Regions from separate parts of the Paraburkholderia sp. MM5477-R1 genome, predicted to be linked through region 3. Evidence: predicted binding sites of a transcription regulator. Region 3 holds the regulator's gene; each other region holds the start of a gene.
The links. Region 3 encodes FNR, which switches genes on or off when oxygen is low (the NO sensors DNR and NnrR bind a similar motif). Its sites were predicted from a motif close to TTGATNNNNATCAA; they were not measured.

Region 1: a site for FNR is predicted at 8,774-8,787, ahead of nifA (nif-specific transcriptional activator NifA). Genes of this name have one in related genera too.
Region 2: a site for FNR is predicted at 2,320-2,333, ahead of cyoA (ubiquinol oxidase subunit II). Genes of this name have one in related genera too.

Annotation. Positions count from the first base shown of each region.
Region 1 covers NZ_JBNDMC010000006.1:1,410,850-1,421,515, reverse strand. The annotation lists gene OKW35_RS24945 (iron-sulfur cluster assembly scaffold protein) at 1-94, shown strand, start outside; gene erpA (iron-sulfur cluster insertion protein ErpA) at 161-535, shown strand; gene nifV (homocitrate synthase) at 1,116-2,252, shown strand; gene OKW35_RS24930 (hypothetical protein) at 2,249-2,401, shown strand; gene nifW (nitrogenase stabilizing/protective protein NifW) at 2,407-2,745, shown strand; gene OKW35_RS24920 (electron transfer flavoprotein subunit beta/FixA family protein) at 2,780-3,628, shown strand; gene OKW35_RS24915 (electron transfer flavoprotein subunit alpha/FixB family protein) at 3,625-4,728, shown strand; gene OKW35_RS24910 (FAD-dependent oxidoreductase) at 4,740-6,050, shown strand; gene OKW35_RS24905 (ferredoxin family protein) at 6,047-6,346, shown strand; gene nifA (nif-specific transcriptional activator NifA) at 6,788-8,623, opposite strand; partial or broken gene OKW35_RS24895 (transposase) at 9,133-9,462, opposite strand; partial or broken gene OKW35_RS24890 (reverse transcriptase domain-containing protein) at 9,468-9,665, opposite strand; gene OKW35_RS24885 (hypothetical protein) at 9,892-10,134, shown strand; gene OKW35_RS24880 (hypothetical protein) at 10,251-10,666, shown strand, end outside.
Region 2 covers NZ_JBNDMC010000006.1:1,426,980-1,437,645, reverse strand. The annotation lists gene cyoB (cytochrome o ubiquinol oxidase subunit I) at 1-1,317, opposite strand, end outside; gene cyoA (ubiquinol oxidase subunit II) at 1,321-2,217, opposite strand; gene hemN (oxygen-independent coproporphyrinogen III oxidase) at 2,696-4,099, opposite strand; gene OKW35_RS25045 (OmpW/AlkL family protein) at 4,740-5,414, shown strand; gene OKW35_RS25040 (ArsC/Spx/MgsR family protein) at 5,709-6,017, shown strand; gene OKW35_RS25035 (FmdB family zinc ribbon protein) at 6,036-6,272, shown strand; partial or broken gene OKW35_RS25030 (2Fe-2S iron-sulfur cluster-binding protein) at 6,606-6,893, opposite strand; gene OKW35_RS25025 (SIR2 family NAD-dependent protein deacylase) at 6,949-7,791, opposite strand; gene OKW35_RS25020 (DegT/DnrJ/EryC1/StrS family aminotransferase) at 7,802-8,965, opposite strand; gene OKW35_RS25015 (hypothetical protein) at 8,952-9,230, opposite strand; gene nifT (putative nitrogen fixation protein NifT) at 9,232-9,450, opposite strand; gene OKW35_RS25005 (aminotransferase class V-fold PLP-dependent enzyme) at 9,548-9,871, opposite strand; gene OKW35_RS25000 (hypothetical protein) at 9,949-10,320, opposite strand; gene OKW35_RS24995 (nitrogen fixation protein NifZ) at 10,317-10,592, opposite strand; gene OKW35_RS24990 (nitrogen fixation protein NifZ) at 10,589-10,666, opposite strand, start outside.
Region 3 covers NZ_JBNDMC010000005.1:145,775-156,440, reverse strand. The annotation lists gene OKW35_RS13030 (universal stress protein) at 14-517, shown strand; gene OKW35_RS13025 (universal stress protein) at 586-1,047, opposite strand; gene OKW35_RS13020 (response regulator) at 1,368-1,775, shown strand; gene fnr (fumarate/nitrate reduction transcriptional regulator Fnr) at 1,792-2,574, shown strand; gene OKW35_RS13010 (PAS domain-containing sensor histidine kinase) at 2,697-3,797, shown strand; gene OKW35_RS13005 (universal stress protein) at 3,831-4,301, opposite strand; gene OKW35_RS13000 (universal stress protein) at 4,352-4,984, opposite strand; gene OKW35_RS12995 (hypothetical protein) at 5,003-5,353, opposite strand; gene OKW35_RS12990 (zinc-dependent alcohol dehydrogenase family protein) at 5,512-6,501, opposite strand; gene OKW35_RS12985 (DUF3564 domain-containing protein) at 6,933-7,307, shown strand; gene OKW35_RS12980 (FAD-binding oxidoreductase) at 7,496-8,914, opposite strand; gene OKW35_RS12975 (UxaA family hydrolase) at 9,054-10,601, opposite strand; gene OKW35_RS12970 (MFS transporter) at 10,650-10,666, opposite strand, start outside.

The DNA of each region.
Region 1 (10,666 bases), on a different contig from region 3:
CTGCTCGATTCTCGCCGAGGACGCGATCAAGGCGGCCGTGTCTGACTTTCGCTCGCGCCAGACGATTCGAGGCGCAGCAGCCGACGACCTGTAATTCGCCGAGCAACCGACCTGCTCGTCTAACCCGAAGTGAGTCCATTCAAGCCTGAGAGGAACCTCCATGGAAACGCTCACCCAACCGGCTTCCGCCACACCCGGCGTCATGCCCCGTCTACTCGAATTCACGCCTCAGGCCGCTGCGAAAGTGGCTTCGCTGATCGAGGAAGAAGGCAATCCCAACCTGAAGCTGCGGCTGTACGTGTCCGGCGGCGGCTGTTCGGGCTTCCAGTACGGCTTCGCGTTCGACGACCAGGTGGCGGACGACGACATGCAGACCGTCACGGACGGCGTCACGCTGCTGGTCGATTCGATGAGCCAGCAATACCTGCCCGGCGCGCGCGTCGACTACGAAGACGGCCTGGAAGGTTCGCGCTTCGTCATTCACAACCCCAATGCGCAGAGCACCTGTGGCTGCGGCAGTTCGTTTTCCGTGTGAGGCAATCATGAAAATCTCACTGACTGGCGCCTCCCGACGACGACGAGAACAACCAGGTCGACAATGCATGGGGCCTTGACGTGCAATTGCGTCTCGCGTGCTGCGTAAAGCTGCGCGACGCCGACCTGACGATCAAACTGCCGCCACATACGCGCGACCTCGCGCGTGAGCGTTGAGGGCATGCGTCCTTAGCGCTGTGCGGCCTCTTCAAGCGCCATAGCGGTCATCGCCGCGAGCGCATAGCCGCGCTGATAGTCGCCGCCTGTGTTTACCTTCCCGCATCGCCGTTCCTATGGATAGCCAATCCCCACAGCGTTTGCATCGCGCCGACCGCGTCCGCACGTCCTGGCTGACCACGCCCATCGCATCGCGCATCGCTTTCTGCAGCGCCGTGTTCATCGCTCCACCTGGCTGTTCGAAACAGGACATTCGCGACAGGTCTTCGTTGGAACCGCTTCATCACAGCGCGAGCGAACACGGGAAAGCCCCGCGGCAAGCGGCTATTCGCACTAACCGTGCATGGCGCAGTACTTGCAAACCGTATGATCAAATGGATCAAATGCCTAAAGGACAACTTCCCGTGTCGAATCCGGTCATCAACGACACCACACTGCGCGACGGCGAACAGACCGCTGGCGTCGCATTCACGGTTGCCGAAAAATGCGCGATTGCCGAGGCGCTCTCAAGCGCCGGCGTACCGGAACTGGAGATCGGTATCCCCGCGATGGGTGCCGAGGAAATCGATTGCATCCAGACCATCGTCGCGCTGAATCTCGACGCCGATCTGATGGTCTGGGGCCGTCTCACCGACGCGGACCTGGCGTCGGCCTTGTGCTGCAATCCCGACATCATTCACCTGTCGATTCCCGTGTCCGATATCCACCTTCAACACAAATTGCACCAGCCGCGCTCGTGGGTGCTCGCGCAGGTGAATCGCGTGATCAGCGCCGCCGTCAAAAGCGGCCGCAAGGTTTCGCTGGGCGCGGAGGATGCCTCGCGCGCGGACCCCTCGTTCCTTGCCGACGTGGCGCGGCACGCGCAACAGTGCGGCGCGCAACGCATCCGCTTTGCGGACACGCTCGGCGTCCTCGATCCGTTTTCGACCTATGAAGCGATTGCGCGATTGCACGACGCGGTCGATCTGGAAATCGAAATCCACGCGCACAACGACCTCGGGCTCGCGACCGCGAACACCCTTGCCGCACTGCGCGCCGGCGCAACCCACTCCAACACCACTGTCAATGGTCTCGGCGAACGCGCCGGAAATGCCGCGCTGGAGGAGATCGTGATGGGCGTGCGCCATATCATGGGTCGCAACACCGGCGTCGACGCGACCGCGCTATTGAGCATCTCGCGGCTTGTCGAACGGGCTTCAGGACGCCCGGTCGCGCTTAACAAAAGCATTGTCGGCGCCAGCGTATTCACGCACGAGTCCGGCATCCACACAGACGGGCTCGCGAAGAATGCATCGACCTACGAGAGCTTCGATCCCGCCGAACTCGGTCGCGAACGCTCGGTCGTGCTCGGCAAGCATTCGGGTTCGCAAAGCGTGCGCCGGGCTTATGACGCGCTCGGCCTGGCCGTCAGTGAAAAGCTGCTCGTGCTGCTGCTGACCCGTATCCGCCACCATGCCACCCAGCACAAGCAAACGCCCAGCGCCGCCGACCTGTATCGCTTCCTGATCGAGTTGCGCTACACCGTCGGAGAATTGTCATGAGCGGCGTTGTGGTCGGCTTCACGAAGTGCGTCGCGCGACCCGAACAGTCGGGCACGACGACGCCGTGCGCCACCAGCGGCGCCTGCGACAAGTACTTCGCCGAGCCGACGTTCTGTCCACACCTATCCTCATCCGCTTGCAAGGAGTAAACGCGATGGAAAGCTTTATCCAGCAACTCAAGGCGCTGTCCTCAGCCGAGGACTTCATGCAGTTCTTCGGCATTCCGTTCGACCAGAAGGTCGTCAACGTGAGTCGACTGCACATCCTCAAGCGCTTCTTTCAGTACATCCAGCAACAGGACGCGCTGCCGGAAGGCGACGAACCCGCCCTGTTCGCGTTATATCACGCGCTGCTGCTGAAGGCTTACGGCGACTTCGTCACCTCCACGCCGGCGCAGGAAAAAGTGTTCAAGATGTTCCGGGACACAAATGGGCAGCAGCACGTTTCACTCGACAGTCTGCGCGCGTCGCTGCCCGCGCGCACCCTTGCCTGACAGGTGGACCAAGACCATGCACATCGTTAAGACCATGCACATTGTCGTCTGCATCAAGCAGGTCCCGGACTCGACGCAGATCCGCGTTCATCCGGTCACCAACACGATCATGCGCCAAGGTGTTCCGGCGATCGTCAACCCGTATGACCTGTTTTCACTCGAAGAGGCGCTGCGACTGAAGGACCGCTTCGGCGGCAAGGTCACGTTGCTTTGCATGGGCCCGCCGCAGGCCGAGGAAGCGCTGCGCAAGTGCATCAGCCTCGGCGCGGACGACGCCGTGCTGCTCACCGACCGTGCATTCGCTGGCGCGGATACGCTCGCTACGTCGTACGCACTGGCAGCGGGTATCCAGCAGATCGCGAAGGAGCAGGCGGTGGACATCGTGTTCACTGGCAAGCAGACGATCGACGGCGACACCGCGCAAGTGGGCCCCGGTATCGCGAAACGCCTCGGGCTGCAACTGCTGACCTACGTGTCGCGCATCGTCGAGACCGTTCTCGATGCGCGCACGATCACCGTCGAGCGACGCGCCGAGGGCGGCGTGCAGGTGCTCAGGACTGCGCTGCCGTGCCTGATCACAATGCTGGAGAACACCAACGAACTGCGTTTTGCGACGCTGCCCGCGATGATTCATGCGGCCGGCTATCCGGTGCACAAATGGAACTGCGAACAGGCCGGCATCGAAGACCTCAGCAAGATCGGCCTGAAGGGCTCGCCGACAGCGGTCAGAAAAGTCTTTGGACCGACGCCGCGCAGCGAGAAAGCGGAGATGCTCGACCTCGACGCATCGAGTCTGTGCGACGTGTCGGTGAACCTGCTGCAAAAGATCTTCACGCGCCATCCTACCCTGGAAGCTGACCTGCTGATGAAGGAGGGGTCATGAACGCACCCGCCGCCACCGCGAAGAAACCCGCCGGCCGCGCAGGACGCAACCTCGAACTGCCGGAACACCTGAAGGCCTACAAAGGCGTCTGGGTCTTTATCGAGCACGACCGTGGACACGTGCACAGCGTCTCGTGGGAACTGCTCGGTGAAGCGCGCAAATTGGCCGACACGCTCGGCAGCCGAGTGGGCATCGCGGTGCTCGGCGGCGCGAATGAACCGCTCGAACAGTTCGCCGCAGAAGCCTTCACTTACGGCGCGGACGATGCGTACATCGTCCACGACCCGGTCTTGCAAGGCTATCGCAACGAGCCGTTCACGAAAGGGCTGACCGACCTCGTCAACCGGCATCAGCCCGAGATCCTGCTGCTGGGCGCGACGTCGATGGGCCGCGACCTCGCCGGCTCCGTAGCGACGACCTTGCTGACCGGGCTGACCGCCGATTGCACCGAACTCAACATCGATCCCGCGTCGCGGGCGCTGGCGGCGACGCGCCCCACCTTCGGCGGCTCGCTGTTGTGCACGATCATGACGCTCGCGTACCGTCCGCAGATGGCGACGGTGCGCCCGCGCGTGATGCCGATGCCGCTGCGCGACGCCGAACGCACCGGCAACATCGTCCATGGAACGCTGGGGATGATCGAGACGGACATCGTCACGAGGCTGCTCGACTTTATCCCGGATGCGAGCAGCAACCGGATCAACCTGCCCTATGCCGATGTGATCGTGAGCGGCGGCAAGGGGTTGAAGAGCCCGGAGAACTTCCAACTGGCGTTCGAACTGGCGGACGTGCTCGGCGGCGAAGTGGGTGCGACCCGGCCATGCGTGCAGGCCGGCTGGGTCGAGGGGGAGCGCCAGGTAGGACAGACCGGCAAGACGGTGCGGCCCAAGCTCTACATCGCCGCCGGCATATCCGGCGCAATCCAGCACCGCGTGGGCATGGAAAGCGCAGACGTGATCGTGGCGATCAACACCGACCCGAACGCACCCATCTTCGATTTTGCACACTACGGGATTGTCGGCAATGCGTTGCAAGTGTTGCCCGCGCTGAAGCAGGCTTTTGTGGAGCATTTGACCCGGCGCCGCGAGCAGGCTGCCTGAGGAGAATCACGATGAGAAAACCTTCACAGTTCGATGTGATTGTGGTCGGCGCCGGTCCGTCCGGCAACGCTGCCGCTTACACGATGGCCAAGGCAGGTCTGGAAGTGCTGCAGATCGAGCGCGGCGAATATCCGGGCAGCAAAAACGTTCAGGGTGCGATCCTGTACGCGAAGGCGCTCGAAGAGATCATCCCGGACTTCCGCGACGATGCGCCGCTGGAGCGCCACGTCATCGAGCAGCGGATGTGGATGCTCGACGATACGTCGTTTGTCGGTACACATGTGCGCAGCGAGGATTACAACAAGCCGCCCTACAACCGCTACACGATCATCCGCGCGCAGTTCGACAAGTGGTTTTCATCGAAAGTGCGCGAAGCCGGCGCACTGCTGCTCTGCGAGACCACGGTGAAGGAACTGATTATGGACGGCGACCTGGTGGTCGGCGTGCAGTGCGACCGCGAGCACGGCGATGTCTATGCCGACGTGGTGGTGCTCGCCGACGGCGTGAATTCGACGCTCGCGCGCAAGGCGGGCTTTCATGGAGAGATCGGGGCCGGCAACGTTGCGCTCGCCGTCAAGGAGATTCTCTTCATGCCAGAGGAGACGATCCGCCAGCGCTTCAACGTCGGCGAGGACGACGGCGTCGTGATCGAGATGGTCGGCAGGATCACCGACGGCATGATGGGCACTGGCTTCCTCTATACCAACAAGGAATCGCTCACCATAGGCGTGGGCTGCATGCTGAGCGACTTCAAGAAAAACCCCAACCGCACGAGCCCCTACGTGCTCCTCGAAAAGATGAAGCAGCACCCGTCGATCGCACCGCTGATTGCGGGCGGCGAGATGAAGGAGTATTGCGCGCATCTGATTCCCGAAGGCGGTTTTCACGCAATCCCGCAGGTCTACGGCAACGGCTGGATGATCGTTGGCGATTCAGGCGGTTTCGTGAACGCCGCGCACCGAGAAGGATCGAATCTTGCGATGACCACGGGACGCCTCGCCGCCGAAACGGTGATCCACGCGAAAGCCGCGGGCCACGGCTACCGCGCCGGCACGCTCAAGGCCTACAAGGCCGCGCTCGATCAGAGCTTCGTGATGAAAGACCTGCACAAGTACCGCGACATGCCGGCCGTGCTGCACCAGAATCCGCAGTTCTTCACGACCTACCCCGACCTCATGGCGCGCGCCGCGCGCACGATGATCACGGTCGACGGTAAGGACAAGAAAAGCAAGGAGCGCGAGATTTTTTCGAGCTTCCGCACAGCCCGTTCGCTTTCCGGCATCGTGAGTGACGCCTACAAACTCCTGAGGGCCTTCCGATGAGCACCCTACCCGTCAACGTAGAGGAAAAGCTGTTCCAGAACCGTTACCGCGTCGATGCAGGTCGGCCGCACGTCCACATCAAGAATGCCGACGTCTGCCAGAGCGAATGCAGCGCGAAGAGTTGCACCTTTGTCTGCCCGGCCTCGTGCTACAAGGCCGAAGGCAACGGCGCGGTGACGCTGATCACGGACGGCTGCCTCGAATGCGGCAGTTGCCGCATCCTCTGTACCGACCACCAGAATATCGAGTGGGACTACCCGCGCGGTGGTCACGGCATCCTGTTCAAGTTCGGTTGAGGAACATCGTCATTGCCAGACCAGAACGACATGTGTTTGCTTGCACCGAGAACCGGCCGCCGCCGCATCCGCGGGGCGCCTGCGCGGGCGGCAAGGGCTCGGCCGCGCTGCTGAAGGTCTTCTGGGCGGAACAGCAGAAACGCCAGGCGCCGATACCGTCGCGATCACGTTTTCGGGCTGCCTCGGCCCGTAGTGGAAGCGTTGCTGCAGCGTCTGCTGCAAACGGCCCGCCGTCTGAGGCAGACACACCGTGCGCTGAGCGCGACATGGCCAACGAACCGGCGATGACAGCGCCGCGTTCGCACCACCTTAGTCGAGATACGGACCGCTTCCGATCGTGATCGTGCCAAGGTCCGCGCCAAATTCAGATTTGACTTCTCCGAGCCATTCGCCTCAGTCGCGATGTCGCGGCCCCGACACGCCGCAAGTCCGACAGTCCTTTCAGAGACGCTTGATCTCGACACCGTATTTCCTCAGCGCGTAGCCAATCTGGCGCGGCGTCAGTCCAAGCAGCCGCGCCGCCTTTGCCTGCACCCAGCCGGATCTTTCCATGGCGGCGATGAGACGCTCGCGGTTGGTCATCTTCGCATCACTTCCGAGGACTGCGCCGCCAGCCGCTAACGGAGCCCGCTCGCTGCCGACAGGCTGGACCGCAACTGCGCCCGACGTAACAGCCTGGGCCCCCGGCGTAGCCGGCTTCACGGGCACTGGTACGATTCGCCCGGGCTGCAGCGCGATTTCGTCCGATCGGCTCTTCCACAGCATCGCGGACAGGCACTGGCCGTGGCAGCAGGCAAAGTCGTTTCTCACGATCGCTGGTCCCGGCGCCAAGGTCGCGCTCCGCTGCACGCAATTCTCGAGCTCGCGGACATTGCCGGGAAAACCGCAGTTCATCAATACTTCAATCGCGCTCGCATCGAAGGTCAGCGTACGGCCGTTCTCGCTGTTGAAATTCTCGAGAAACTCAACGGCGAGGAGCGGAATATCACTGCGCCTTTCACGCAACGGCGGCAACAGCAAGGGAACCACGCAGAGGCGATAATAAAGGTCGGCGCGGAACTCGTTCCTTGCCACCGCCTCTTCCAGGTTTTTATTCGTGGCGGCAATCACGCGAACATCGACCTTAATGGTCTGGTTGCTGCCGACGCGCTCGAATTCTTGCTCCTGCAGGACGCGCAGCAGCTTTGCCTGGAACGAGGCCGAGATCTCGCCGATCTCGTCCAGAAACAGCGTCCCCTTGTCGGCGAGCTCGAAGCGCCCCTTGCGCGAATTGAAGGCGCTGGTAAAGGCACCCTTCTCATGACCGAACAATTCGGATTCCAGCACCGTCTCATGGAGCGCCGCGCAATTGAGCTTGATGAAGGGCCGCTTGGCGCGCGGCGACAGCTCGTGAACGGCCTTGGCGACCAGCTCCTTCCCGGTACCGGATTCGCCGCGCAACAGAACTGTGCTGTTCGATTCGGCTACCACCGCGATCTTCGCGAGCAGCTTGCGCAGCGCCGGGCTGTCGCCAATGATCCCCTCGATCTGAAACTTCTTACGCTCCCCTGCAGGGTGCTTGAGCTCGGACAATGGCTTTTGCAGCCCGTCCTTCCCCGCCATCAGTCGCTCGCGGTCGCTCTTGAAAAAGCGATGCAGCTTCACCGTCTGCCCCACCAGGTTGGCGACCATGGTAAGCAGCCGCACGTCGTAATCGAGCCGGAAGTTCGACCCATAGTCCAGGATACGGTCGATGGTCAGCGTGCCTATGACTTTCGCGTCGATGCGAATAGGGACGCCAATGAACGACACTCGCATGTTGTCGGAGGCACCGAGCACGCCCATGTCGGCGGCACTGAAGCCCGAATGCACCGCTATGTTCTCGGCGACGAGCGGCCTGTCCGTCGCCATGATCTGGTCAATTGCCTTCTGCGGCAGGCGCGTCCGGTAGTGCTCATCGCTGCCTTCGCTCCAGTCCGCGCCAACGGTAATGTCCGGTACGCCATCATCGTCGAAGAGAGAGACGATACCGAGCCGCATCTGAACAAACGATTGCAGGAGATCGATGACGTTGGCCAACGTGACTTCGAGCCGGTAGGGGGCGGTCAGTACCTTCGATATTTCGAAGATGCCGGTAAGCACGCTCTCGTGCCACTGCACAATAGGGACCGCGTGGTCCGTCTCGGACTTTGAGCCAGGCCTTTCGCGTACGGAAGCGATATGCAGCATGACGACGTCCCCGTTGTTGGGACCGTGCTCCCCGTCACCTTGTTCGGATTTGCGGGCATTGTGTTGCATATCATCCTCGATCTAGCGCCCAATTTCACGGGCTGACTTCAAAAGATAATGCCCTTTCATGGAAGGACGGTGAAACTGTAGTGCCTTGATGTACTTATTTTCTGCTTTTGCGATCTCGCTGCGTGGATTCCGTTAGGAACTCGAGTTCCATTGATGTCGCTCAAATCAACTGCGATTTGTCTACTCCAGGTGCAGCCGATTACAGGTGTCGTCCATCATTGATTGCTGCCTCGGTGACCGTGAGATAACTCGCCGCATCCGAGCATAGGACGAAGATGATCTATCTTTGCGACCGCTTCGGGCGTGCCCGCCCGGCGCAGCGGGATATTTGGCACAAGAAGCGCTTCCGTGTCGGGCGACAAAATGTCCGTCTTGAACTGGCCGAGGACGTATGGAAACTGTTTTCAGATCGTCAGATCCGAGCCTATCGGTCCGATCAATCTGGTTTGGTAAGTCATGGCTGCGTTAGCGTAACGTTTCAAGTGCAAAAAAAGCCCCTCCGGGCTCCAGGTGCCAGCCATCCTCACTACCTCTATTGTTTTGGCAACCCCAAGTATCTTCACGACGCGCTTCAGGTTGTAGGCCAACACCTGTAGACTCATTTCGGTGCTGAACCGTCCGAGCGTTCGGGTCTGGAAGTGTGTGGCCCCCAATCCAGTGCTTCAGCGTGCCGAAGACATGTTCGACAGTGCTTCTGCGGATGGTCATTGCGTCAGGCTTGCGCTCTAGCCGACGCTGCATGGCCTCAACTATATGCTCATGTTCCCATCGTCGAATGCGCCGGTAGTCGCTGGGTGACATCGTTCCTTGAGCGGGCAACGCGGGCAGGCGCTGGGGGCCAGTAGCCGTCGTACTTGCGCACGTTCTGGCCGAGGAAATCGAAACCGTCTGCAATGTTCGTGATCCGGGTCTTCTCTTCCGAGCGCTCCAGACCTTGAGCGGCCATAAACTGCCTGACCGCCGGAAGCACCTCGAATTCGAGCACTTCTTTCGACATACCGGTCACAATAAAGTCATCGGCGTAGCGAACGACGTTGAGATGGGCCTTGCTGCGTGCCGCCGCGGTGAGATTACGCTCGGTCATCAGAGCATCGAGCACGACGAACAGATTTAGATCGAGGCCCTTGAAACGCATGATCCCAACTTATCCATAGTGTGGATGCGTTCCATCAAAACAATCGATTTTACGAAATGTACGGCATGGAGGATAGTGTTCCTGGTAAATCCATTTCAAACCTGCTGGCGCCTTCGTCGTGCCGGGGTAGCGGATGAAGTGTGTCGTAGAACTGAGCGAAGCCGAGGAAATGACGTTGCAGCAGTTGTCGATCAATCACATGCATCGGGACACGCGCACGCGAGCGGCGGCCCTTTCGCTGCTCGGACACAGGATCAAGCGCAAGCTCACCGCCGAGCAACTCGGCGTGAGCGGGCAGTCGATCTGTGACTGGCTCACGCATGGCGCAACAGCGGCGTGTCCGGCCCGATGGGCGGCCATAACGGTGGGCACATGAAGCACCACTAGCGACGCTTCATCACCTGAACGAAGGAAATCGCAGATCCCGAACTCGCTGAACTTTCTCGGCGGACACGGCACCAAATTTTAAGTCAGTTTCTCGTGGACGCTCTCATGAATACTGTAGCAAAACGTCGGGCCGGAGAAATAGAATTTGGGCATATCAAGATGGTTGTTGGTCTTTGCCCTGACGCCGAGAAAAATCCTCAGGTGTACACCGACCATCAACCAAGGCACATGTCCAATGCGGCCACGGTCTTCGGCGGCATGGGCAAGCTGGATCGCGCCGACACGACGCGACAAGCGTCTGGCAGGTCGCGTAGGCGCTTACTACCGGCAAAACTTCGCATAGTTCTCCAAACCCTTTCTATATCGGCCGCTTACCTTCGTACAGTTGAGGCAACCCTCGACTTCGCCTTGGCTTCGCGACGAATCGGGAGCAGCCAATTGCAGGTGCCAAATGCCTCAGCGACCCGGCCAAATGGATCTCGTGTCAATTGCGGTCAGATCGTGCGGAAGATGCGGGGGAA
Region 2 (10,666 bases), on a different contig from region 3:
GAACCAGTAATGGAAGCCTGCGAGATAGCCGAACACGACGCCGCCTATGATCGCGTTGTGAAAGTGCGCGATCAGGAACAGGCTGTTGTGCAACACGAAGTCCACGCCCGGGATCGCCATCATCACGCCCGTCATGCCGCCGATCGTGAACGTGACCATGAAGCCGATCGTCCACAGCACGGGTGCGGTGAACTCGATGCGACCGCGGTACATCGTGAACAGCCAGTTGAAGATTTTCACGCCGGTGGGGATCGCGATGACCATCGTCATAATGCCGAAGAACGCGTTCACGTCCGCGCCGGAACCCATCGTGAAGAAGTGGTGCGCCCACACGAGGAATGCGAGCACCGTGATCGCGCACGACGCGTAGACCATCGTTCTGTAGCCAAACAGCGGTTTCTTCGCGAAGGTCGCGATCACTTCCGAGTAGATGCCGAACGCGGGCAGCACGAGGATGTACACCTCCGGGTGGCCCCACGCCCAGATCAGGTTCAGGTACAGCATCGCGTTGCCGCCGAGCTCGTTTGTGAAAAAGTGCATGCCTGCGTAGCGGTCGAGGCCGAGCAGTGCGAGCGTCACGGTTAGGATCGGGAACGTTGCCATGATCAGCACGTTCGAGCACAGCGCGGTCCACGTGAACACCGGCATCTTCATCAGCGTCATGCCGGGCGCGCGCAGCTTGACGATCGTCACGAAGAAGTTGATCGCGGTAATCAGCGTACCGACGCCGGAGAGCTGCAGACTCCAGATGTAGTAGTCGACCCCGACGCCGGGACTGAACTGCAGCTCCGAGAGCGGTGGATACGCGAGCCAGCCGACCTGCGCGAACTCGCCGATCACGAGCGACAGATTGATCAGGATCGCGCTGATCGCCGTCATCCAGAAGCTCAGCGAATTCAGGAACGGGAAGGCGACGTCGCGCGCGCCGATCTGCAGCGGCACGACAAGATTGAAGAGGCCGACCATCAGCGCCATCGCCATGAAGAAGATCATGATGACACCGTGCGCGGTGAATATCTGGTCGTAGTGGTGCGGCGGCAGGTAACCGGGGCCGTGAAACGCGATCGCGAGCTGAAGCCGCATCATTACGGCGTCGACAAAACCGCGCACGAGCATCAGCACCGCGACGATGATGTACATGATGCCGATCTTCTTGTGATCGACGCTTGTCAGCCACTCGGTCCAGAGCCACTTCCAGCGGCCGAGCTTCGTGAGCGTGACGATGACCGCCAGCACGATGAGCGCCATGAACGCGGCCGCGCCCATGATGACCGGCTGATCGAACGGAATCGCGCCGGGCGTGAGTTTTCCAAACATGGCTTACTCCGTGGTCTGCGTGCGACAGGCGGCGTCGCGGAAGGCCGTGACGTTGCCGTTGTTGTATCGGGCAACGATGTTGCGGAACAGGTACTGGTCGATCGATGAGAAGTAGCGTACCGACTGCTTCTCGCTCGGCTTCGCGACTTCGGCGTATTCGTCCATGCTCAGGCGGTCCGGCGAAGCCTTGACCTTCCGCACCCATGCGTCGAAGTCGGTGGCGCTCGTCGCGAGCGTGCGGAACTTCATGTCGGCGAATCCCTTGCCGCTGAAGTTGGCGGACATGCCTTCGAAATTTCCCGGTGCATCCGCGATCAGGTGCAGACGGGTCTGCATTCCGACCATTGCATACACCTGGGTACCGAGTTGCGGGATGAAGAATGAGTTCATCACCGAGTCCGACGTGATCCGGAAATTCACCGGCGTATCGACTGGCACGGCGAGCTGGTTCACCGACGCAATGCCGAGGTCCGGGTAGATGAAGAGCCACTTCCAGTCGAGCGCGACCACCTCGACGTCGATCGGCTTCACGCTCGACTGCAGCGGCCGGTACGGGTCGAGCTCATGCGTGGTGCGCCACGTCAGGATACCGAGGTACAGGATGATCAGGGCGGGGATCATCCAGACGACGATCTCGATCGCCGTCGAGTGCGCCCATTTGGGTGCATAGACCGCGTGACGGTTCGACGCACGGTAGCGCCACGCGAAGAACAGCGTTAGCAGGATCACCGGGATCACGACGATCAGCATCGCCCACGTGGCGGTGGCGATCAGCGACTTCTCGGCCGCGCCGACGCTCCCTTTAGGATCAAGCACAGTCAGATCACATCCCGATAGACAGGTGCTCAATGTTGCGACGATGGCTATCGACCCTTTCCTTAAGGCTTTTCTGTCTGTCATAGTGGTTAAATCTGGGTTGTGGCTTTTTTGACCTGAAGCTGGCTTGACGCATGCGGCATCACACTCGCAGCGTCATGGTGCGACAACCGGCCAGCTTTGTGATTGATGTCGATCAAGGATGAACAGAGCGGCGGGGTGCGGTTCACTGACGCAGTGCGCGGGCTCAATCAGGCGATCGCCCATGTCTTCATGGTTGAACTGAAGCAGAGCTAGGCTGCGAGGGATGGCCTCGATCTGGAAATCGAGGGTCGTAACGGGGCACGTGGCGCGGAACGAAGGACAGACTTTACGGCGCACGTGTGAATAGGGGGACACCTTGCTGACGGTGCGGTTTGCGGGTAATGCAACGCTCGGAGCATTCTCGATGCGCGGGACAATCTGATCCGGATCAGCGAATACGCACCTTGGCGTTGCTATTTCGGAGTTCGACGAACACTTCTCGTCGCGTTGTTTGCGCCAGCCACCGACGGTCGTGCCGCTAGATCAGTTTTGACCAGGACGCGCTCGAGGGGCGCTCCAGATAACCGTCGAACACCATGGCCACTGCGCGCACGAAGAACCGGTCTTTTGGGGGAATCGAGATGCCGTTTCCATCGATGCTCACCAGTCCCGCCTCCCGGTATGGTTCCAGGGCGGTAAGCTCACTTGAGAAATAGCGGACGAAGTCGATCTGATGCGCTAGCGAGATCGCAGCGAAATTCAGCGGCACGCTGCACATGAGCGTCATGATCACCTCCCGACGCAACGCATCGTCAGGCGATAGGGCAATTCCGCGTTCGACCGGCAGCCGGCCTTCGTCGAGTGATCGGTAGTAGCTTTGCAACGAGCTCGTCGACTGACTGTAAGCGCTGCCGATCTTGCCGATGGCCGACACACCGAAGCCGACCAGATCGCACTCCGCGTACGTCGTGTAGCCTTGGAAATTGCGGTGGAGGCTACCGTTGCGCAACGCAATGCTCAGCTCGTCGTCGGGTCTGGCGAAATGGTCGAGACCGATATAGATGTATCCGGCATCGAGGAAGCGCTGGGCCGAGAGCATAAATATGCGCAGGCGCTCCTCGGTCGATGGCAATCGGGCTGCGTCAATTAATCGCTGGGCCTTGAAGCGGTCTGGCAGGTGCGCGTAGTTGTAGAGCGCGACGCGATCGGGCGCCAGCCGGATCACCTCGTCCAGTGTGTGGGCAAAGCTGGCGACAGTCTGTTGCGGCAAACCGTAGATCAGGTCGACGTTAATTGAGGGAAATCCCGCATCGCGTGCGCCGCTGAGTGCGCGTTCCACCACATCGAGTGGCTGGATGCGATCGACAGCCTGCTGAACGTCGGTAGCAAAGTCCTGTACGCCGAAGCTCGCTCGGTTGAAGCCGAGGCGCGCGAGTGGTGAAAGCGTTTTGGTGCTGACGGTTCGCGGATCAATTTCGATGGCAAGTTCTGCGTCGATCGAGAACGCGAAGCGGTTCTGCAGTTGCTGGACAAGCTCTTCGAGCTCGGCAACAGGGAAGAAGGTCGGCGTTCCACCTCCCAGATGCAGCTGCACGGTTCGCCGGTCAGGTCCGAGATGTGCCGCGACCAGGTCCATCTCACGAACGAGGTAGCTCAGATATCGAGCGCTGCAGCCATGGTCATGCGTAATGACCTTGTTGCATGCGCAGAAGTAGCAGAGTGATCTGCAAAACGGCAGATGAACATATAGCGAGAGCGGCGGATTGTTCTCGGCAGTAGCACGAGCGGCAAGCTGACGTTCGTATGCCCGCTCCTCGAACCCGGGGTGAAATCGATCTGCGGTGGGATATGAGGTGTAGCGAGGCCCCGAACGGTCGAAGTGGCGAACCACCTCCGCGGGAATCTCCGGACTGTCAGGCGTTCGGGATGCCGCTTCCCGCATCCGCGTGCGCTGCTTCGGCTGATAGTCTGCTTCGCGGTGTATTCGTTTCTTCATCCCCATCTCCAGAACCTTCCGCGCGGACAACGCGGTGAACACGGTTGCCCCGATTGTCCTGCATGGAGCCCGGAAAGCGCTGATCTGTGTCAATACGAGGTGTCGTGAGCGCGATAGTCCTGTGTAGTTGAGAGGCGAGGCGCGGGACGTGTTCGTGATATACACGGACGTTCGTTCTGGAATAGCGCTACGCTCAGGCGCGCAATCTCGCGAAGCCGGCCGCCTGAAATTACGTGCCTTCGACCGGGCAACGGGACGGCACGCCCCGGCGAGCTCGTGTTGATGTTCGCACCCGCCAGATTGATCTCAACTGCGAAGCATCGCGCATGGCTGTGCCGTTCGGCGGCTGCAGCCAGTCCGGCAATGGCTGCGAAATCGGTGTCTCCGGGTGCGAGAAACATCTTGGGTACCAGTCAATGCGGTTGAAGGCCAATAGTCCGGCCTCAAGGCTCCCGCTATCTCGACATTCCTACGCGTGACCCGATGTCGCATCTTGACTTCGGGATCGGGACCGGTTGATCCTGCGCAAGGGCAGCCCTGATTTGCGCGTCGACAATTCCCCGCATACATCAAAAAGGGGAAAGCGATGAAGCACATGATTAAGGCCGTCATGATCGTGGCAAGCCTGTGCGCTACCGGTTTGTTCAAAGTGCGGGCATACGCGGATGACGTAAGCGCGAACGGAAGCACGATGGCAGGCGAGGTGCCGGCGGATGGGATCCACGCCGGTGACGTGCTAGTGCGTCTGCGTGCCATCTCGATCGAGCCCGAAGTACACACCAGCGGCACGTTGTCGTCGCTCGGCGTGGGTGTCAATAACGCACTCGTGCCGGAGTTGGACCTGACCTATATGATCCGCGACGCGATCGGCATCGAGCTGATTCTCGCCACCTCGCGGCACCACGTGACGTCTGGCCTCGGCGATCTCGGTGGCGTGAACGTGCTGCCACCGACGCTGCTGCTGCAATATCACTTCAACCATGCTGGCATGATCCGACCGTATGTCGGCGCGGGGGTCAACTACACGTACTTCTACAACGACGGCCTGAGCGCGGGATCCGAAGGCATCCAGGTGTCACGCAGCAGCTTCGGTCCGGCGGTGCAGGCTGGCGTCGACGTGCAGATCACGAAGACCGTCTTTCTCAACGCGGATATCAAGAAGATCTGGATGCACACGGACGCCTCGGTCGGCGGCAGTTCATTGGGCCGACTGGACATCGACCCACTGGTACTGGGAATAGGCGTCGGGATGAAGTTCTAGCGAGCGCAGCTAGTGTCCCGTTCCGTTGTTAGTAAGTGCGCACGCTGCTCAGGCTGGTCGCCGATCCGGCTGTGCGTTACCAGGACGACTTCACTGCCATGGACATGGCGGCTAGCCTCGACTGCCTGCAACTGCTGCGTCAAACCTGAAAACCCCGGCAATGGCCCACCTCACCCAAAAACCCCGCTGCTCCGGCAATGCGCGCCAGTAAGCCCTGCTGCGCATAGCCGGCCACACACTCGACGTGCGCAACCTACTGAGCTGGCTCTGGATCGCCGCACGCTGCGGGCCTTCATGGCGCCGCGGCCGGTCAGCGAGAAGTTCTACCGCGCGGCACCGCGCATCAAGTCGAGCGAAGTGGTGCCGGAAACGATCGACGCCAACGTCGCCCTGGCGCTGTTGCTGGCCGAGCCGCTGCTGATCCGCCGGCCGCTGATGCAATGCGACGAGCGCCGCATGGTCGGCTTCAATGCGGCCTTGGTGAACACCTGGATCGGGCTCGGCGCGCAAGCACCGGCCCCGGACATGCCGTACGAAGGCTGCGCCGCAATGACGGACCACAGCTCGCACCAACGGGCGATCCGCTGCGCCCCATCCACCTGAAACGGAGATCTGATCACTATGCCCCTGTACGACTACCGCTGCGTGGCCTGCGGCCACGCATTCGAAACGCTGGTGCGCGCCGGCCACACGCCCGTCTGCCCGCAATGCGGCGGCACCGCGCTGGACAAGCAGGTCAGCGCGCCGGCCTCGCCCGGCAAGAGCCGCGCGATCATCTCCTGCGCGCGGCGTCGGGCGGCGCGCGAAGGGCACCTCAGCAACTATTCGCCGGCCGAGCGCCGCAAGCTGCTGCGCTGAGCCCAACGGGGAATCGCGCTGTCGATGTAGATGAGCCTCGAGGGCGCCTACGGGATGGCACTCAGTCTCACCGTCTTCATGGCCGGCACGCTGGATCAGGCCACCGCCGACAGCCTGCTGGAACGCGCGAAGGGCATCTGCCCGTATCTCGACGCGTGGCTTCGCAACATTGCGTCAGCACGGCCGCCCTCGCCCTCGCGCGCTTCGATGACCACGACGGAAACGTCCTGCGCATGCAGTACGCGCGCCAGCGCGAGGCCGCCTAGACCCGCGCCGACGATGGCCACGTCGACCACCAGCGATTCGACCGCGGTCATCTCGCCGCTCAGACGAAGTCAGCAGTTCGATGGTCACCGGCTCTGCGGCCAGCACGGCTTGACAGGCGAGGCGCAACTTGGAGCCGATGCCGACGAGCCTATCGAGCTTGTCGTTTTCGAGCCGCTGGATCTTCGACAGGCTCGTGCGCCCTTCCTGTACGAACAGGTGGCAAGTTCCGCAGTCGGCCTTGCCGTTGCACTTGTGCTCGATGCTCTCGCCTACGGCGAGCAGTGCCTGCAGCAGGGTCGCGCCGGCGGCAACGTCGTAGGTCTTGCCCGAAGGCAGTACGGTCAGTGTGGTCATGATGGCGATCTTGATAAAAGGCTACGGATGAAGAACGATGAATAGCGGCCACGCTTCACGCGGCCAGTGCGGGTTGCAAGGCATCCACCAACGCTTCGGCGAACCCGCCCAGCGGCATCGCGATGCACGTGATGCCCTGCTCTTCGAGGAAGCGCGCCTCCATACGCGTCGGTTCGTCGGGCAGCACGGCCCAGTGCATGTCGGAGGAGCGCTTCATGATCTGGCGCGCGAAACTGCGTGTGAGCTGGTCGTCGAAACGGCAGCCCAGAAACAAAAAACTGCGACCGCTGCGCCACGCCTGCACGGCGGGCGGAATGGGCGTCTGGATATCGATCTCGGTCATGACTTCGACGAAGTCGCTGTCAGAGACCAGGTAGTTAGAGGCCGGCGCACGGCCGCCAATCGCCTTGTAGAGCAGCGCGCCCGAGGCCGGCACGTCATCCAGCAACGCGCCGTCTGCGCTATAGGCCGCGAACCAATGGCCGAAATGCTCGGCCTGCGACAGCCCCTGCAACTGCGCCCAGCCGCCCTGCGGCCGCGCCTGCGCCAGCGCGCAGGCGAAGGTGTCGTCGTACCAGCTGTCGACAACCAGCCCGGCGCCGATCGCCGCCAGCGCGCAATGCAGTGCCGACGGCGTCGGCGTCATTGCGAAGGCCTCATTCATGACGCTCACCAGCGACTTGCGATGCTTGAAGTTCTCGATGAACTGCGCCGCCTGGGTCAGCCGGGTGCGGATCTTGTGCAGCACGCTGACCTTGGCCGTGATGATTTCGGCGAGCGCGAGCGGCGTGGCAGGGACGGCCGTATCGGGGCACAGCGCGAGCAGCGCTGGTCCCAGGTACGGAATGACGCCGCCCGCACACAGGCGTTCGGCGATGGTCTGGACTGAAACGGTCATGGAGTGCGCCTCACAGATAAATGGCGGCGCCGGCGCCCACGTTGGTCGCGGTGTCTTTCAGCGTCTTGACGATGTACTTGACCTGGTCGGTGTCGAGCAGCGTGTGCAGCGGCAGCGCCAGCGCGCGATCGCCGATGCGCTCGGTGTCGGGCAACAGGCCGCTCTTGCGGCCGATCGCATCGCCCGCGTTCATGTAGTGAAACTGCTGATGCAGCGGATGGCTGTAGGCCACCGTCTCAATGCCGCAAGATTTCATGTCGTCGATCATCTGGGCGCGCGCGCTCTGCGTAAAACGCTTGCCCAAATGCACAACATAGAGCATCCAGTGCACTTCTTCGACGTCCTCGGCCACGTAGGCCGGCTTGATCCCTTCGAAGCTTTGCATCTCTCCGTGATACCAGGTCTCGACCTGCTTTCGCTGCGCGAGGCGTGTGTCGAGTTCGGCCAGTTGCGCGAGACCGAGCGCGGCGGTCAGATCACTGATGCCCGCCTGCAGCGGCACCCACGAGCCGACCGAGACGGACGCGCGGTCCGTGACGCGCCGCTCGCGCAGATAGCGCAGTTCATGGACGAGTTCGTCATCGTCGGTGACAAGCATGCCGCCCGCTCCTGTGCACAGCGCGGACGGGCTGGAGAAGTCGAACACAGATACGTCACCGAAACAGCCCACGTTGCGGCCCCGGTAGCGCGAGCCCAACGCCTCAGTACTGTCTTCGATCAGCCGCAAGCGCTGCGCGTCGGCCAGTTCGCGCAGCAGCGCCCACGCGGCCGGGTGGCCGTTGGTGTTGCCGGCGAGGATCGCGCGCGTGCGAGGGCCGATCTTCTGCGCGGCTTTTTCGGCGCTCAGACAACCGCTCCAGTAGTCGATGTCGGCGAACACCGGCACGGCTCCCGCCAGCGTGATCGCCTGCGCCACCTGATGCCAGGCGTGCGACGCGCAGACCACCTCGTCTCCCGGGCCGATCCCCATCGCGCGCAACGCAATCCAGGTGGCGAGCGTGCCGCTCGCGACCGCGACCGCATACTCCCGGCCAACCCAGCCCGCAAAGGCGCGCTCGAACGAATCAAGCATCGGCCCGTCGCTCCAACGCGAGGATTGCAGCACCGCGTTGACGAGATCGATCTCGCGCGCGGCGCAAGCCGGTTCGCTCAGCGCGATCTCATCGATTTCCATGCGCCTTCTCCTCGGTCAGGATCAACGCATCGGCCTCTTCAGGCCGCTGCGTGATGGACCTGCAATGCCCGGCCGACATCGCGAAATAGATACTGCGCACACCGAACCGAAGCGCTGCTGTCTCGTCGCGCATCACCGTTGCGCTGACATGCATTGTGCGCACCTCGGGATAACGTTCGTGCCATTGCGCGGCGGCGTCGCGTAGCGTCGGTGCCGTGCGGAGCAGGTCCGCCGCGAAGTCCAATTGCTCGGCGTTCAGGCTCATCTCACTCCTCCACGCCAGCAATGCGCCGCGCTTCGACCGTGATCGGCAGCGGCGTATCGTCGGCCATCGCGGGCAATTCGAGTTGCCAGCCGTTCGCGAGCGTGACGAGACCGCCCCACATCCCGGGCTGCGCCATCGCGACAATGGGCTCTTCCAGGTCCTTCTTTGGCACGTAGGCGCTCAGCGCGCCCTTGCTGTCCTTGCGGATCATGACTTTCATGGTTGCGGACTCCGGAGATTGATGACAGGTTCAAGCGGAATGCGCTGCTTCCTCCAGCAGTGGACGAAGCAACGGTGGCAGATGGGCGAGCACGTACTCAATGTCCTGCGCCGTAGTGATTTCGCCGAGCGACAGCCGCACCGCCGCGTGCAGCCAGCGCACGCGCCAGCTTCAGGTGCGCTGCATGTTCGATCGCGCTGAATACGCCACGGTGCCGGCCCTCCGGCGCCGCCGCGCGCAGCCCGCACACGGCCAGGTGATTGGCTTCGGTGGCGCCGCTGGTGAAGATCAACTCTGCGGGCTTGCAACCGAGCGCTCGCGCGATCGTCGCGCGGGCCGCAGCGAGCGTGCCCTTCACCTTCTGCCCGACGGCATGCTGCGACGACGCGTTGCCCCACACATCCGTCAAGATGGACAGCATCGCCTGCCACGGCGGAGGCTGGCAGCATGGTCGCGTTGTGGTCGAGATAGATCGTCGCCCGGCTCCGTTAGTTTGCTTCACGGCCAGAACACGCATTCGCGATCGATGCACAGCGTGTCCAGCAGCTCGGCCAGATTGGTGCTCTCATGCTGGGGCATCCATCGGTGCGACGCATGATCGCGCGCGCTCAGGTGCCACATACCGTCTTCATCGCGCGTGAGCCAGGCTATGTCGATCAGCCCGCCATTCGCGTCGACATTGCGGGAGCAGCACGGGCTCTCGACACGGAACCCCTGCCCATCGCGCAGCACGCGCGGCACCACATAGCGGTAGCGGGTACGCTCGCGCAACGCTTGCTCGATCTGGCGCTGGGTCAGGTCGAACGGGCGGCCCGCGCGCAAACCGTCGCGCGGCGGCGCCGCTTCTGGCGCGCTCGCCTGAACCGTCATGACATGGCTCCTTCTTCGGGTAGCAGGCCGGCGGGTGCGGGCGCAATTTCATTCTCCGTGCATCCGACGACACAGTTGCCGAACTCCACCAGATAGACCGGCTCGCCGCTCTCAACCACCCGGCCGACGTTGACGATTTCGCCGACCGTACCCGCCTCGGCCAGACAATCGTCCTGGCCGCGCTCCGGAAAGCTGCCGTCGTTGCACAGGTCATCCAGCGCGATCACGCGCATGCCCCACTGATAAGCAGGCTGAACCGGTTCGATACTCATGCTGACGGCTCCTGCGGTTGCGACGTTTCCGGCTGGACCCGTGTGCCGATCTTGTGCAGCGCTTCGGCCCGCTC
Region 3 (10,666 bases):
TAAGGAGTCCGCCATGTTTCACCGCCTACTCGTCGCGCTCGATGGCAGCGACACCGCCTCCCGTGCGTTCGACGCCGCGCTGACCCTTGCCGCCGAATCAGGCGCCGAGCTGCAGCCGCTGTACGTGATCGACGTGCCCGTCATCGCCTACGACGCGCCCGGCTTCGACCCTTGCGTGATCCAGGACGCCTTCATCGAGGAAGGCAAGCGGATCGCGGCCGATGCCCAGAGCCGGATGACCGCGCGCGGGATCAAGGGCACGGCCCGCACCGTCGAAGCCGCGATCACCGGCGAAGACGTCGCGCATCGCATCGTCGAGGCGGCGCTCGAATGGCACGCCGACGCGATCGTGATGGGCACGCACGGCCGCCGTGGTGTTCAACGACTGATGCTCGGCAGCGTCGCCGAGTGCGTGCTGCGCAGCGCCAGCTGCCCGGTGCTGATGGTTCCCGCGCACGCGAACGGCGCGACGCGCGATCAGTCAATCCCGGCCTGCGCCGAACACGAACTCACCTGAGCCGCGAAAACCAGGCTGCTGCGCGGCCGCTCCCACGCGATCGCGCCACGGCTGCGCGACGCGGCGCTTCAGGGCCGCGCGTGCCCGTGTTCGTCATGCCGCACGATCAGCACCGGCTTGTCGGTCGCACGCACGAGCGACTCGGCGACGCTGCCGAGCAGAAAGCGCTGCACGCCGTGGCGGCCGTGCGTTCCCATCACGATCAGATCGGCTTCGATTTCGTCGGCGACGCGCGCGAGCACCGCGGACACGCTTTCGGCGTACGCGTCGATCACCCGCACGCCGCCGGGCACCTGCGCCTCGCGCATCAGCTCGCGCGGCGCATCGAGCGCGCGGCTGGCGAATTCTTGCGCCGCGGCCGCCGGTTCCGGCTCGAAAGCCACATCGGCATTGTCCGACCACTTGCCGTGCCCTACCACGCAGCAGGCTTCGAGTGTGGCGCCCGTCAGCTTCGCGAGCTTCAGCGCCTCGGCAAAGGCGCGCTGCGCGCTGGGACTGTCGTCGAGTGCAACCAGAATTCGTGCATACATGTTGGACTCCCTGTGAAAGCGCTGGCATGAACCGAAGCGGTGCCGTCGCGTGTCCGCGCCGACAGTGTGAAGCGCGGGCCGCCGCGCGGCTTGACGCAGGTCAATGGGTCTTTATCGGCTTGTTCAGTGATTACTTGATCAACTGCATGCCTGCGACCTTCGAAGCCGTCACGTCGAAAGTAGCCATGTACTCGCACTCGGCTACATACCCCATCACCAGCCATGCACTAGGAATATTCCTACAACACTACCCGAACTCCTAGCGCCGCTTAAATCCCCGCCGATATATTTCTGAGATGAGGTCGCCAATACTGGTCAGTATGGACACCGCTCCGCCAGCCACCTTATCGAGAGTCTTCCTCGTCGACGATGCGACCGAGGTCCGACGCCGGCTTGCTTGCCTGATCGCGCTGATTCCCGGCATCGAAATCGTCGGCGAGTCCGCCGGCGTCGAGCACACGTTCGACGACATCGTCGCGAGTCGCGCCGATGTCGCGGTGCTGGACCCGTGCTTCTCGGGCAAGACCAATCTGCTGCTGCTCGCGGCGCTGTCGCGGGTGCGGCCGTCCATCGTCAGCATCGTGTTGACCAATCATTGCACGACGGCGTTTCGCCGAGCGTGCGAAGCGGCGGGCGCCGACTTCTGCTTCGACAAGACCTCGGAGTTCGAACTCGCCTGCCGTGCCATCGAAGCGATTGCCTATGCGCGTCGTGCGCATCCGGTCTGACCGCCAGGAGCCGAGCATGCAAGTTGCCACAGTCTGTGAACCCCGCCACGACGCGCCCCGCACTTCGCACGTCGTACCGATCCACGTCGTGCCACGCACCGCGGCCACACGCTACGCCGTGCCGCGCTGCTCCACCTGCGCGATGCGCGCGATCTGCATGCCGCCCGAGCTGACATCCGACGAACTGAGCCGACTCGACACGTTGATCTGCTCGACGCGCTCGATCAAACGCGGTGATACGCTGTATCGCGCGGGCGATGCGTTTCAAAGCATCTACGCGATCCGCGCCGGATCGTTCAAGACCGTGGTCATGCATCGCGACGGCCGCGAGCACGTGACCGGCTTCCAGATCGCCGGCGACTCGCTCGGCCTCGACGGCATCGGCGAGGGCAAGCAGAATTGCGATGCGCTCGCGCTCGAAGACAGCGTCGTGTGCATCATTCCGTTCGCGCAGCTCGAGGCGATCTGTCGCGAGATGAAGCCGATGCAGCATCACATCTACCAGATGATGAGCAGCGAGATCGTGCGCGAATCGAGCCAGATGATGCTGCTCGGCACGATGACCGCCGAACAGCGCGTCGCGACGTTTCTGCTGAATCTGTCGAAGCGCTTGAAGGCGCGCGGCTTCTCCGCGGCGGAGTTTCATTTGCGCATGACCCGCGAGGAAATCGGCTGCTTTCTGGGCATGAAGCTCGAAACGGTGAGCCGGATGTTCTCGAAGTTCCAGCGCGAGCGCCTCGTCAAGGCGAACGGCAAAACGATCCGCATCGAAGACGCGGAAGGACTGGCTCGGGTTTGAACGCCGACGCGTCGCTCGCCTCACGTTCGTTCGCGGGACATGCGGGGTGGAACAAGCGCTCCCGAACTGATATAACTCGGTGCGTTGCGGTGCGCGACCTTGCGTGACCACCCGGAGGAGCGATGGATCTGTCGAGCGGCGAGTCTTCCTGCTTCACCGGTGCGGCGTCCGTGTCGGATGTGCCCGTCGAGGATCGCTATTTCATGTTGATCGATGCGGTTCAGGACTATGCGATCTTCATGCTCGACGTGTCCGGCCGCGTGACCAGCTGGAATCCCGGCGCACAGCGCATCAAGGGCTACACGCCCGAAGAAATCATCGGCCAGCATTTCTCCAAGTTCTATACCCCGGAAGACATCGCGGCCGGCAAGCCCGCCCGCGAACTGGAAATCGCCGCAGCCGTAGGCCGCACCGAGGACGAGGGTTGGCGCGTACGTCGCGACGGCTCGCGTTTCTGGGCCAACGTGGTCGTTTCCGCCGTGCACGACGCGTCGGGCGCGCTGCTCGGCTTCGCCAAGATCACGCGCGACCTGACCGAGCGTATGCGCCTCGCGGAACTCGAACGCGCGGATCAGGTATCCACGCACGTGCAGATCGCCCGCGAAAACGAGCAGAAACGTATGGCGCGCGAACTGCACGACGATCTCGGCCAACGGCTGACCGCGCTGAAAATGAGCGTCGCGCTGCTCGAAGCGAAGCTGAAAAGCCAGGCCGACACCGAGCCGCTGGCCGCGCAGACGCATGAACTGCAAAAGCAGATCGACTGGATGGCCGCTTCGCTGCGGCGTATCGCCGCCGATCTGCGGCCCCCGCTGCTCGACGACCTCGGGCTCGCCGCCGCGCTCGACTGGCTGGCCGAAGACTTCACGAAACGCTACGACGTGCGCTCGAGCGTGCATCTCGAACCGGCCGAGCCGGTGTGCGGCGAATTCGCGGCGACGGCGCTGTTTCGCATCGTTCAGGAGGCGTTGACGAACGTCGCGCGGCACGCCAAGGCCAGCCGCGTACGCATCGACATGACCTGCGCGGGCCCCATCGTATCGCTCGATATCGAGGATGACGGCGTGGGTGTCGCGCTGGATCGGTCGCAGGGAACAGATTCATTCGGTTTGCTCGGCATTCGCGAACGCGTGCGGCAGTTGCGCGGCAACGTGTCGTTCACCAGCTCGCCGGGCCATGGCTTCGGGATCTCGATCCAGATACCGGCCGACGCGCTCGCGTAATGTTCACGCGCTGCCGCGCCCCGCTGTCGCGGGTTACTCTGCGGGCGCATCCTCGGTGCTTGGCTCGCGCATGAGCAGCACCGGACAGGTCGAGAAACGCAGCACCCGCTCCGCCACGCTGCCGATCACGAGGCGCCGCACGCCGCGTCGCCCATGCGTGCCTAGCACAAGCAGATCGGCGTGGATCTGCTCGCCGTGGCGCAGCACGATCGCGGCGACGTCGTCGGACAGGCTCTCCGACTCGATCATTTCAGGGCGGCAAGGCACATCGGCGGCGGCGCAGGCCTGTTCGGCCTCCTGCAGCACCAATTGGCCGTCCTGGCGCAAGGCTTCGACGAGCGTGAGCGGGTCGTAATAGCCGGCATAGGAAAAGAGCGGCGTCTTGTCGACCACATAAACCGGATGCACGACGCCCTTCGTCAACGCGGCGAGATTCACCGCTTCTTTCAGCGCGCGTTTCGAGAAAGTACTGCCGTCTAGCGCGACGAGGATATGTTGGTACATGCCAATTCTCCACTGAGGTTGGATTTGTCAACGCGCGTGGCGCGCTCCTGCTACAGATAAAAGGGCCCGCCCGGACTGCCCGGATACGGCTCCCGCCACTCGCCGTGCGGCACGTCGTCCGCCCGCAGTGACGACGCGCCGCGCGGACACACGAGCACGGGACACGCCGCGTCGCGCAGCGTGCGCGACGTCACGTGCCCCGGCAACGGGTGCGGCGCGCCGCGCATGCCGTGCGAACCCATCACGATCAGGTCCGCGTGCCAGCGTTGCGCTTCGTCCAGAATCGCGCTCGACGCATCGCCGGAATCATCGTCGAACTCGAGCAACGCGGTTTCGGCCGCGCGCCGGCTTTGTTCGAGCATCGCCGCGCCGCGCCGCAAGACATCGATTCGATGCTGCGACACGACTTCGAACGGCAGCCATTCGCACCACGCGAAGCGGTCGTCGGCCGCGTAGACGACCTTGATGCGCGCGTCGGGCGGCGCTACCGCGAGCGCGGTGCGCAGCGCGTCGAGCGCGGTGTCGCTGCCATCGATCGCGACCAGCACGCGGCTCAGCGCCGAGGCATCGCTCGCGTCGGTCGACCTCGCCGGCATGTACAGCACCGGACGCCCGATCGACGCGACCAGTTCCTCGGGATCGATACGGCTGTCCCGGCGATGTTCACGCGGATGCGCGGCCACCGCGACCAGATCCGCGTCCTATTGCGTCGCCGTGTGGGCGAGCGCTTCGGCCGCGCCCTGATGCAGCGCGGTGAGATCGACGATCTCGGCGTCGGTCGCCGCGACGACGCCGTGCAACGCGATCACCGCGTCGCGCAGCGCGGCCTGCGCGCCGTGCAGCATCGCGCGATGCGCCTCGCACCAGTCCGGATAGCTGAGCATCAGCGTCGGATAAAGCGCGGCTGGATTGCAAACGATATCGACGAGACGAAAGCGCGCATCCGCCGCGACCAACTGCCGGGCGACGCGCGTGCCGAGCGGCAGTCCACTGCCGCCCGCGGACGCGATCATCACGCGGTGGAAGGTGTTGCGCCCGGCAGCAGTGTTCATCGGCTCTCCTCGGATCGTCGCACCGCGAGGCGGCGCGTCAAGCGCGTCGCTTCACACCTCGGCCCGTGACGGGGACGCCAACGGTTCGCGCTTACATGATGAACGCCGACGCGGCGCGCGGCTTGATCTGTATCAAGCGCCAACGGCTCGCTAGCGGATCACGGGCGGACCGCGAGCACGGCCGCGCCGGTCAGGTTGCCGTTGCGCAGATCGTCGAGCGCGCGGTTCGCGTCGCGCAACGCGTAAGTCGTCGTCTCGATCGCGAGCTGCATCTCGGCGGCGCTGCGCATGAATTGAAGCCCATCGTCGCGGGTCAGATTCGCGACCGACACCACCCGCCGCTCGCCCCACAGAAACGCGTACGGGAACGACGGAATGTCGCTCATATGAATGCCGCCGCACACCACCACGCCGCCTTTCGCGACCGCCTGCAACGCCAGCGGCACCAGTGCGCCGACCGGCGCGAACAGCAGCGCGGCGTCGAGTTCGCCGGGCGGTGCCTCGTCGCTGCCGCCGGCCCATGCCGCGCCGAGGCGCAGCGCGAGTTGCTGGGCCGCGTGGTCGCCGGGACGCGTGAACGCATAGACGGTGCGCTGCTGGTGACGCGCCACCTGCGCGACGAGATGCGCGGCCGCGCCGAAACCGTAGATGCCGATCCGTTCGGCGTCGCCCGCCATGCTCAACGTGCGATAGCCGATCAGACCCGCGCACAGTAGCGGCGCGGCCTCGATATCGCTGTAGTGCGGCGGCAGATGGAAGCAGTAGCGGCTGTCGGCGACCGTGCGCTCGGCGTAGCCGCCGTCGATCGTGTAGCCGGTGAAGCCAGCGTCGTCGCAGAGATTTTCGCGGGCGGACAGACAGTAGCGGCAGTGGCCGCAGGTGCGCCCGACCCACGGCACGCCGACCCGCTCGCCCACCGTGAAACCGCTGACGCCCGCGCCCAATTCGGCCACCACGCCGACGATTTCGTGGCCGGGAATCACCGGCCGCTTTGGATGCTCGAGCTCGCGGTCGACCAGATGCAGGTCCGTGCGGCACACGCCGCACGCATGAACGTCGATCAGGATCTCCCCGGCACCGGGCCGCGGATCAGGCACTTCCCGCTCGGTCAGCGTCGCCGAGCTGCCGTCGAACACCATCGCTCGCATCGGGTTCTCCTTCAGATGCTTCGGCGGCGACAAGCTGCCGTCATGGCAGACAGCGAGGCGCGCGCCGTTCTCATCAGCATAGGCGCGCCATTGTGTCGCGCGATCGGCCCGCGCCGTAGACCGTTTGATCGAAGTCAATGAGGGCGGTTTCGCCGCCCGTACACTGATCTTATTCCTGATACGGGAGTACGTGCCGTGATTGCACGAATCCGAAACTGTCTGCTCGTGTGCTCGGCGTCCGCGCTGACGGCCGGCGTTGCCTATGGCGAGCCCGAGCCGAGCGCGGTGGGCCGTTATCGGCGCAGGACGCGCACACGCTCGTGCAATGGGTACTTAGCCAATAAGGACTCGATGCGCACGCAGCGAGCCCGCTGCCGACGCGCGATGGCGCCGGCAATGCGAATCAGTCGTGTACATTGCGGAGACATGTCATGCGTTTGACTGTTCATCTCGACACGTTCGATCGTGTCAACCCGATGGCCTTCGCCATTCTCTGGCTCGACAAGGACACGCGGCAATGGTCGCGCGAAGGTCATTTCGGGCTCGAGTTGCCCGAATGGGGCGCGTTGCAGACGGATTGCGGCAATACGCTCGTGTGCGCGCCGCATAGCTCCGCGCCGGTCTGCGTGCTCGAGGGGCTTGATCTGGATCAGCTCGACGGGCCGTTCGAAGGCGAGGTCGGCCGCGTGCAGTGGTGCGCCGAGCACGGCCGCATCCTCGCGAGCGGCCACTGGCGCGTGCAATGCATCGACGTCGAACGGACGGCACCGGAAAACGGCGTATTCGCAACCGGCGAAGACGCCTGAATCGGCACAGCTCCGGCGTACCGCGTCGCCGATGCCATGACGCGCCGCCGGATATTTCCGTGAGTACGCTCGCAACGATGCGATCGCACTGCGCCCCGCCGAATTCGAACACGTCGCGCTCGGCGAGATCGAGTGCCTGAGCAAGCGACTCGGGAACATGCTGCGCACGCAGACTCGCGCCGCGCACACTACATCGCGATCACCTTGCCCGGGTTCAGGAGATTGTGCGGATCGAGCGCGAGCTTGATCGCCTTCATCGCGGCGAGTTCGGCCGGCGAGCGTGACAGGCCGAGCACGCCCAGCTTCTCCTCGCCGATCCCATGCTCGGCCGATACCGAGCCGCGCATTTCCCCCGTCAGTTCATAGACGACGCGCTTGACGTCGTCGATGGCCTCGTCGGTCCAGCCAGGTTCTTGCACCACCACGTGCAGATTGCCGTCGCCGAGATGCCCATAGACGAGGATCGTCGCTTGCGGCCAGCGCGCGCGCAACCGCTCGTCGCAGCGCTGCGCCGCGTCGCCCGCCTGCGCGACCGCGAAGCTGATGTCGAACGAGATGCGTCCCGGGATCAGGCGCGGATATTCGGCTGGCGCGTCGCGAATCGCCCAGAACGCCGCGGCGTCCGCGTCCGATTGCGCGATTGCGGCGTCGGCGATCACGCCGACGTTCAACATGTCGGCGAGGAATTCCTCGAAAGCCGCCGACTGCCGTTCCGGGTCCGCGCCGCAAGTCTCGATCAATACGTAGTAGGCGTGATCGCTCGCGAGCGGCACGCGCAGTTCGGGCAGGCGTTGCCGCACGAAGTCGCAATAGCTCGGCCACATGACCTCGAACGCGGACACCCCGGCCGGCAGCCGCTCCTGCGTGCGGCCGAGCAGCGTGGTCACCGCCGCGTAGTCCGGCATGCCGCACCATGCGGTCGAGATCGCGCGCGGCTTGGCCCGCAGGCGCAGCACCGCGCGCGTGATGACCGCGAGCGTGCCCTCGCTGCCCGTCAGCAGGTTGCGCAGGTCGTAGCCGGTATTGTTCTTGATCATCTTGCGCTCGCCGCCGATCACGCTGCCGTCGGCGAGCACCGCTTCGACGTCGAGCACCTGGTCGCGCATCATCCCGTAGCGGATCACGCGATTGCCGCCCGCATTGGTCGCGATGTTGCCGCCGATCGTGCAACTGCCACGCGCGCCGAGGTCGAGCGCGAACATGAAGCCGGCGTGATCGGCCGCTTCCTGCACGACCTGCAGCGGTGTGCCCGCGAACACGGTCATCGTCGCGCTGACCGGATCGATGTCGATGACGCCGTTCATCCGCTCGACGCTCAGCGCGACCTCCCCGCCAAGCACGCAGGCGCCGCCCGCGTGCCCGGTCATGCCGCCTTGCGTGACGACCGGCTGCCGGAATTGATGGCAGATCCTGAGCGCGGTGGCGACCTCTTCGGTCGTGCGCGGGCGGATCAGCGCGATCGGATCGGTCGATGGCGTGCCGCTCCAGTCCGCGAACTGCCGCCCGCCAAATTCGGCCGGCAGGCTCACGATGTCAGCGCCGAGCGCCGCGCGCAGCGCGGCGACGGCTTCGTTACCGCGGGTCGCGGAGATCGGTTCGTGCTGCATCGGATATCTCCAGTTCGTCAGACGGGCAGAGCCGCTGCGCGCGCTGCACGTCGCGGCCTGAATAAAGGCGGCGTTCCAATTGCATCTTCCAATGCGTGATCCATTCGGCTTTTCGGCTGTGTCGCTGCAATGCACCCGCTCAGGTCACCACGCCGACCTGCCACGGCACGAACTCGCTTTGCCCATAGCCGTGCAGCTCGCTCTTCGTGCGCGTGCCGGACGCGCAGTCGAGCATCATGCGAAAGATCGCTTCGCCGAGTTCGTCGATGCTCGCGCTGCCGTCGACCACACCGCCGCAATTGATATCGATGTCGTCCTGCTGGCGCTCCCACAACGCGGTGTTGGTCGCCAGCTTCAACGACGGCGACGGCGCGCAGCCATAGGCGGAGCCGCGCCCGGTCGTGAAGCAGATCAGGTTCGCGCCCGAGGCGACCTGTCCCGTCGCCGACACCGGATCGTAGCCGGGCGAATCCATGAATACGAAGCCCTTCGCGGCGATCGGCTGCGCGTATTCGTAGACGTCGACCAGATTCGTCGTGCCGCCCTTCGCGACCGCGCCGAGCGATTTTTCGAGGATCGTCGTCAGGCCGCCCGCCTTGTTGCCCGCCGATGGGTTGTTGTCCATCGCGCCGCCATTGCGCGCGCAATAGTCCTGCCACCATGCGATGCGCGCGAGCAGCTTGTCGCCGACCGCGGCGCTCACCGCACGCCGCGTCAGCAGATGCTCGGCGCCGTAGATTTCCGGCGTCTCCGACAGGATCGCGGTGCCGCCGTGCCGCACGAGCCGATCGACCGCGGCGCCGAGCGCCGGATTCGCGGAGATGCCAGAGTAGCCGTCCGAACCGCCGCACTGCAGACCGACGCATAGATGCGAAGCCGGCACCGGCACGCGCTGCACGCGGTTCGCGTCGGCGAGCATCTCGCGCACCATCGCAATACCGAGTTCGATCGTCTTGCGCGTACCGCCGCTGTCCTGGATCGTGAAGCTGCGCAGCTTCGTCGTGCTGGCGTCGAGACCGCCCGCGGCGAGCACGCCGTCGATCTGATTCGTCTCGCAGCCTAGCCCGACGAACAGCGCCGACGCGAAGTTCGGATGCACCGCGTAACCGGCCAGCGTGCGACGCAGGATCGCAATGCCCTCGCCTTGCATGTCGATGCCGCAGCCGAGCCCGTGCGTCAAGGCGATCACGCCGTCGACGTTCGGATAGTCGGCGAGCGCGTCGGGACGCACGTCGCGCCGGAAATGATCGGCAATCGCGCGCGCGACCGTCGCCGAGCAGTTCACACTGGTCAGAATGCCGATGTAATTGCGCGTCGCGATGCGGCCGTCGTCGCGGCGAATGCCCATGAAATGCGCGGGTTCGTCGACGTAGACGGTCGGCTGCGCATCGACGCCGAACGTGTGCTCGCGCGCGAACTCCGACATGCCGAGATTGTGCGTGTGGACATGCTGGCCGCGCGCGATCGCCTCACGCGCGACGCCGATGATCTGGTTGTAGCGCTTGACCGGCTCGCCTTGCGCGATGTTGCGCGTCGCGATCTTGTGCCCCGGTGGAATCAGTCCGGCGACGACCAGTTGTTCCGCCTCGATGCGCGTGCCCGGCAGCAACTGCCGGGTCGCGATGATGACGTCGTCGCCCGGATGCAGGCGGATGATCGCGGACGCGACGCTAGCTTGAGTCGACATGAGAAGCCTCGAAAACAGGGTTATCCGTATGCGTTGACACAGAATACGTCAGATCGTGGAGCCCG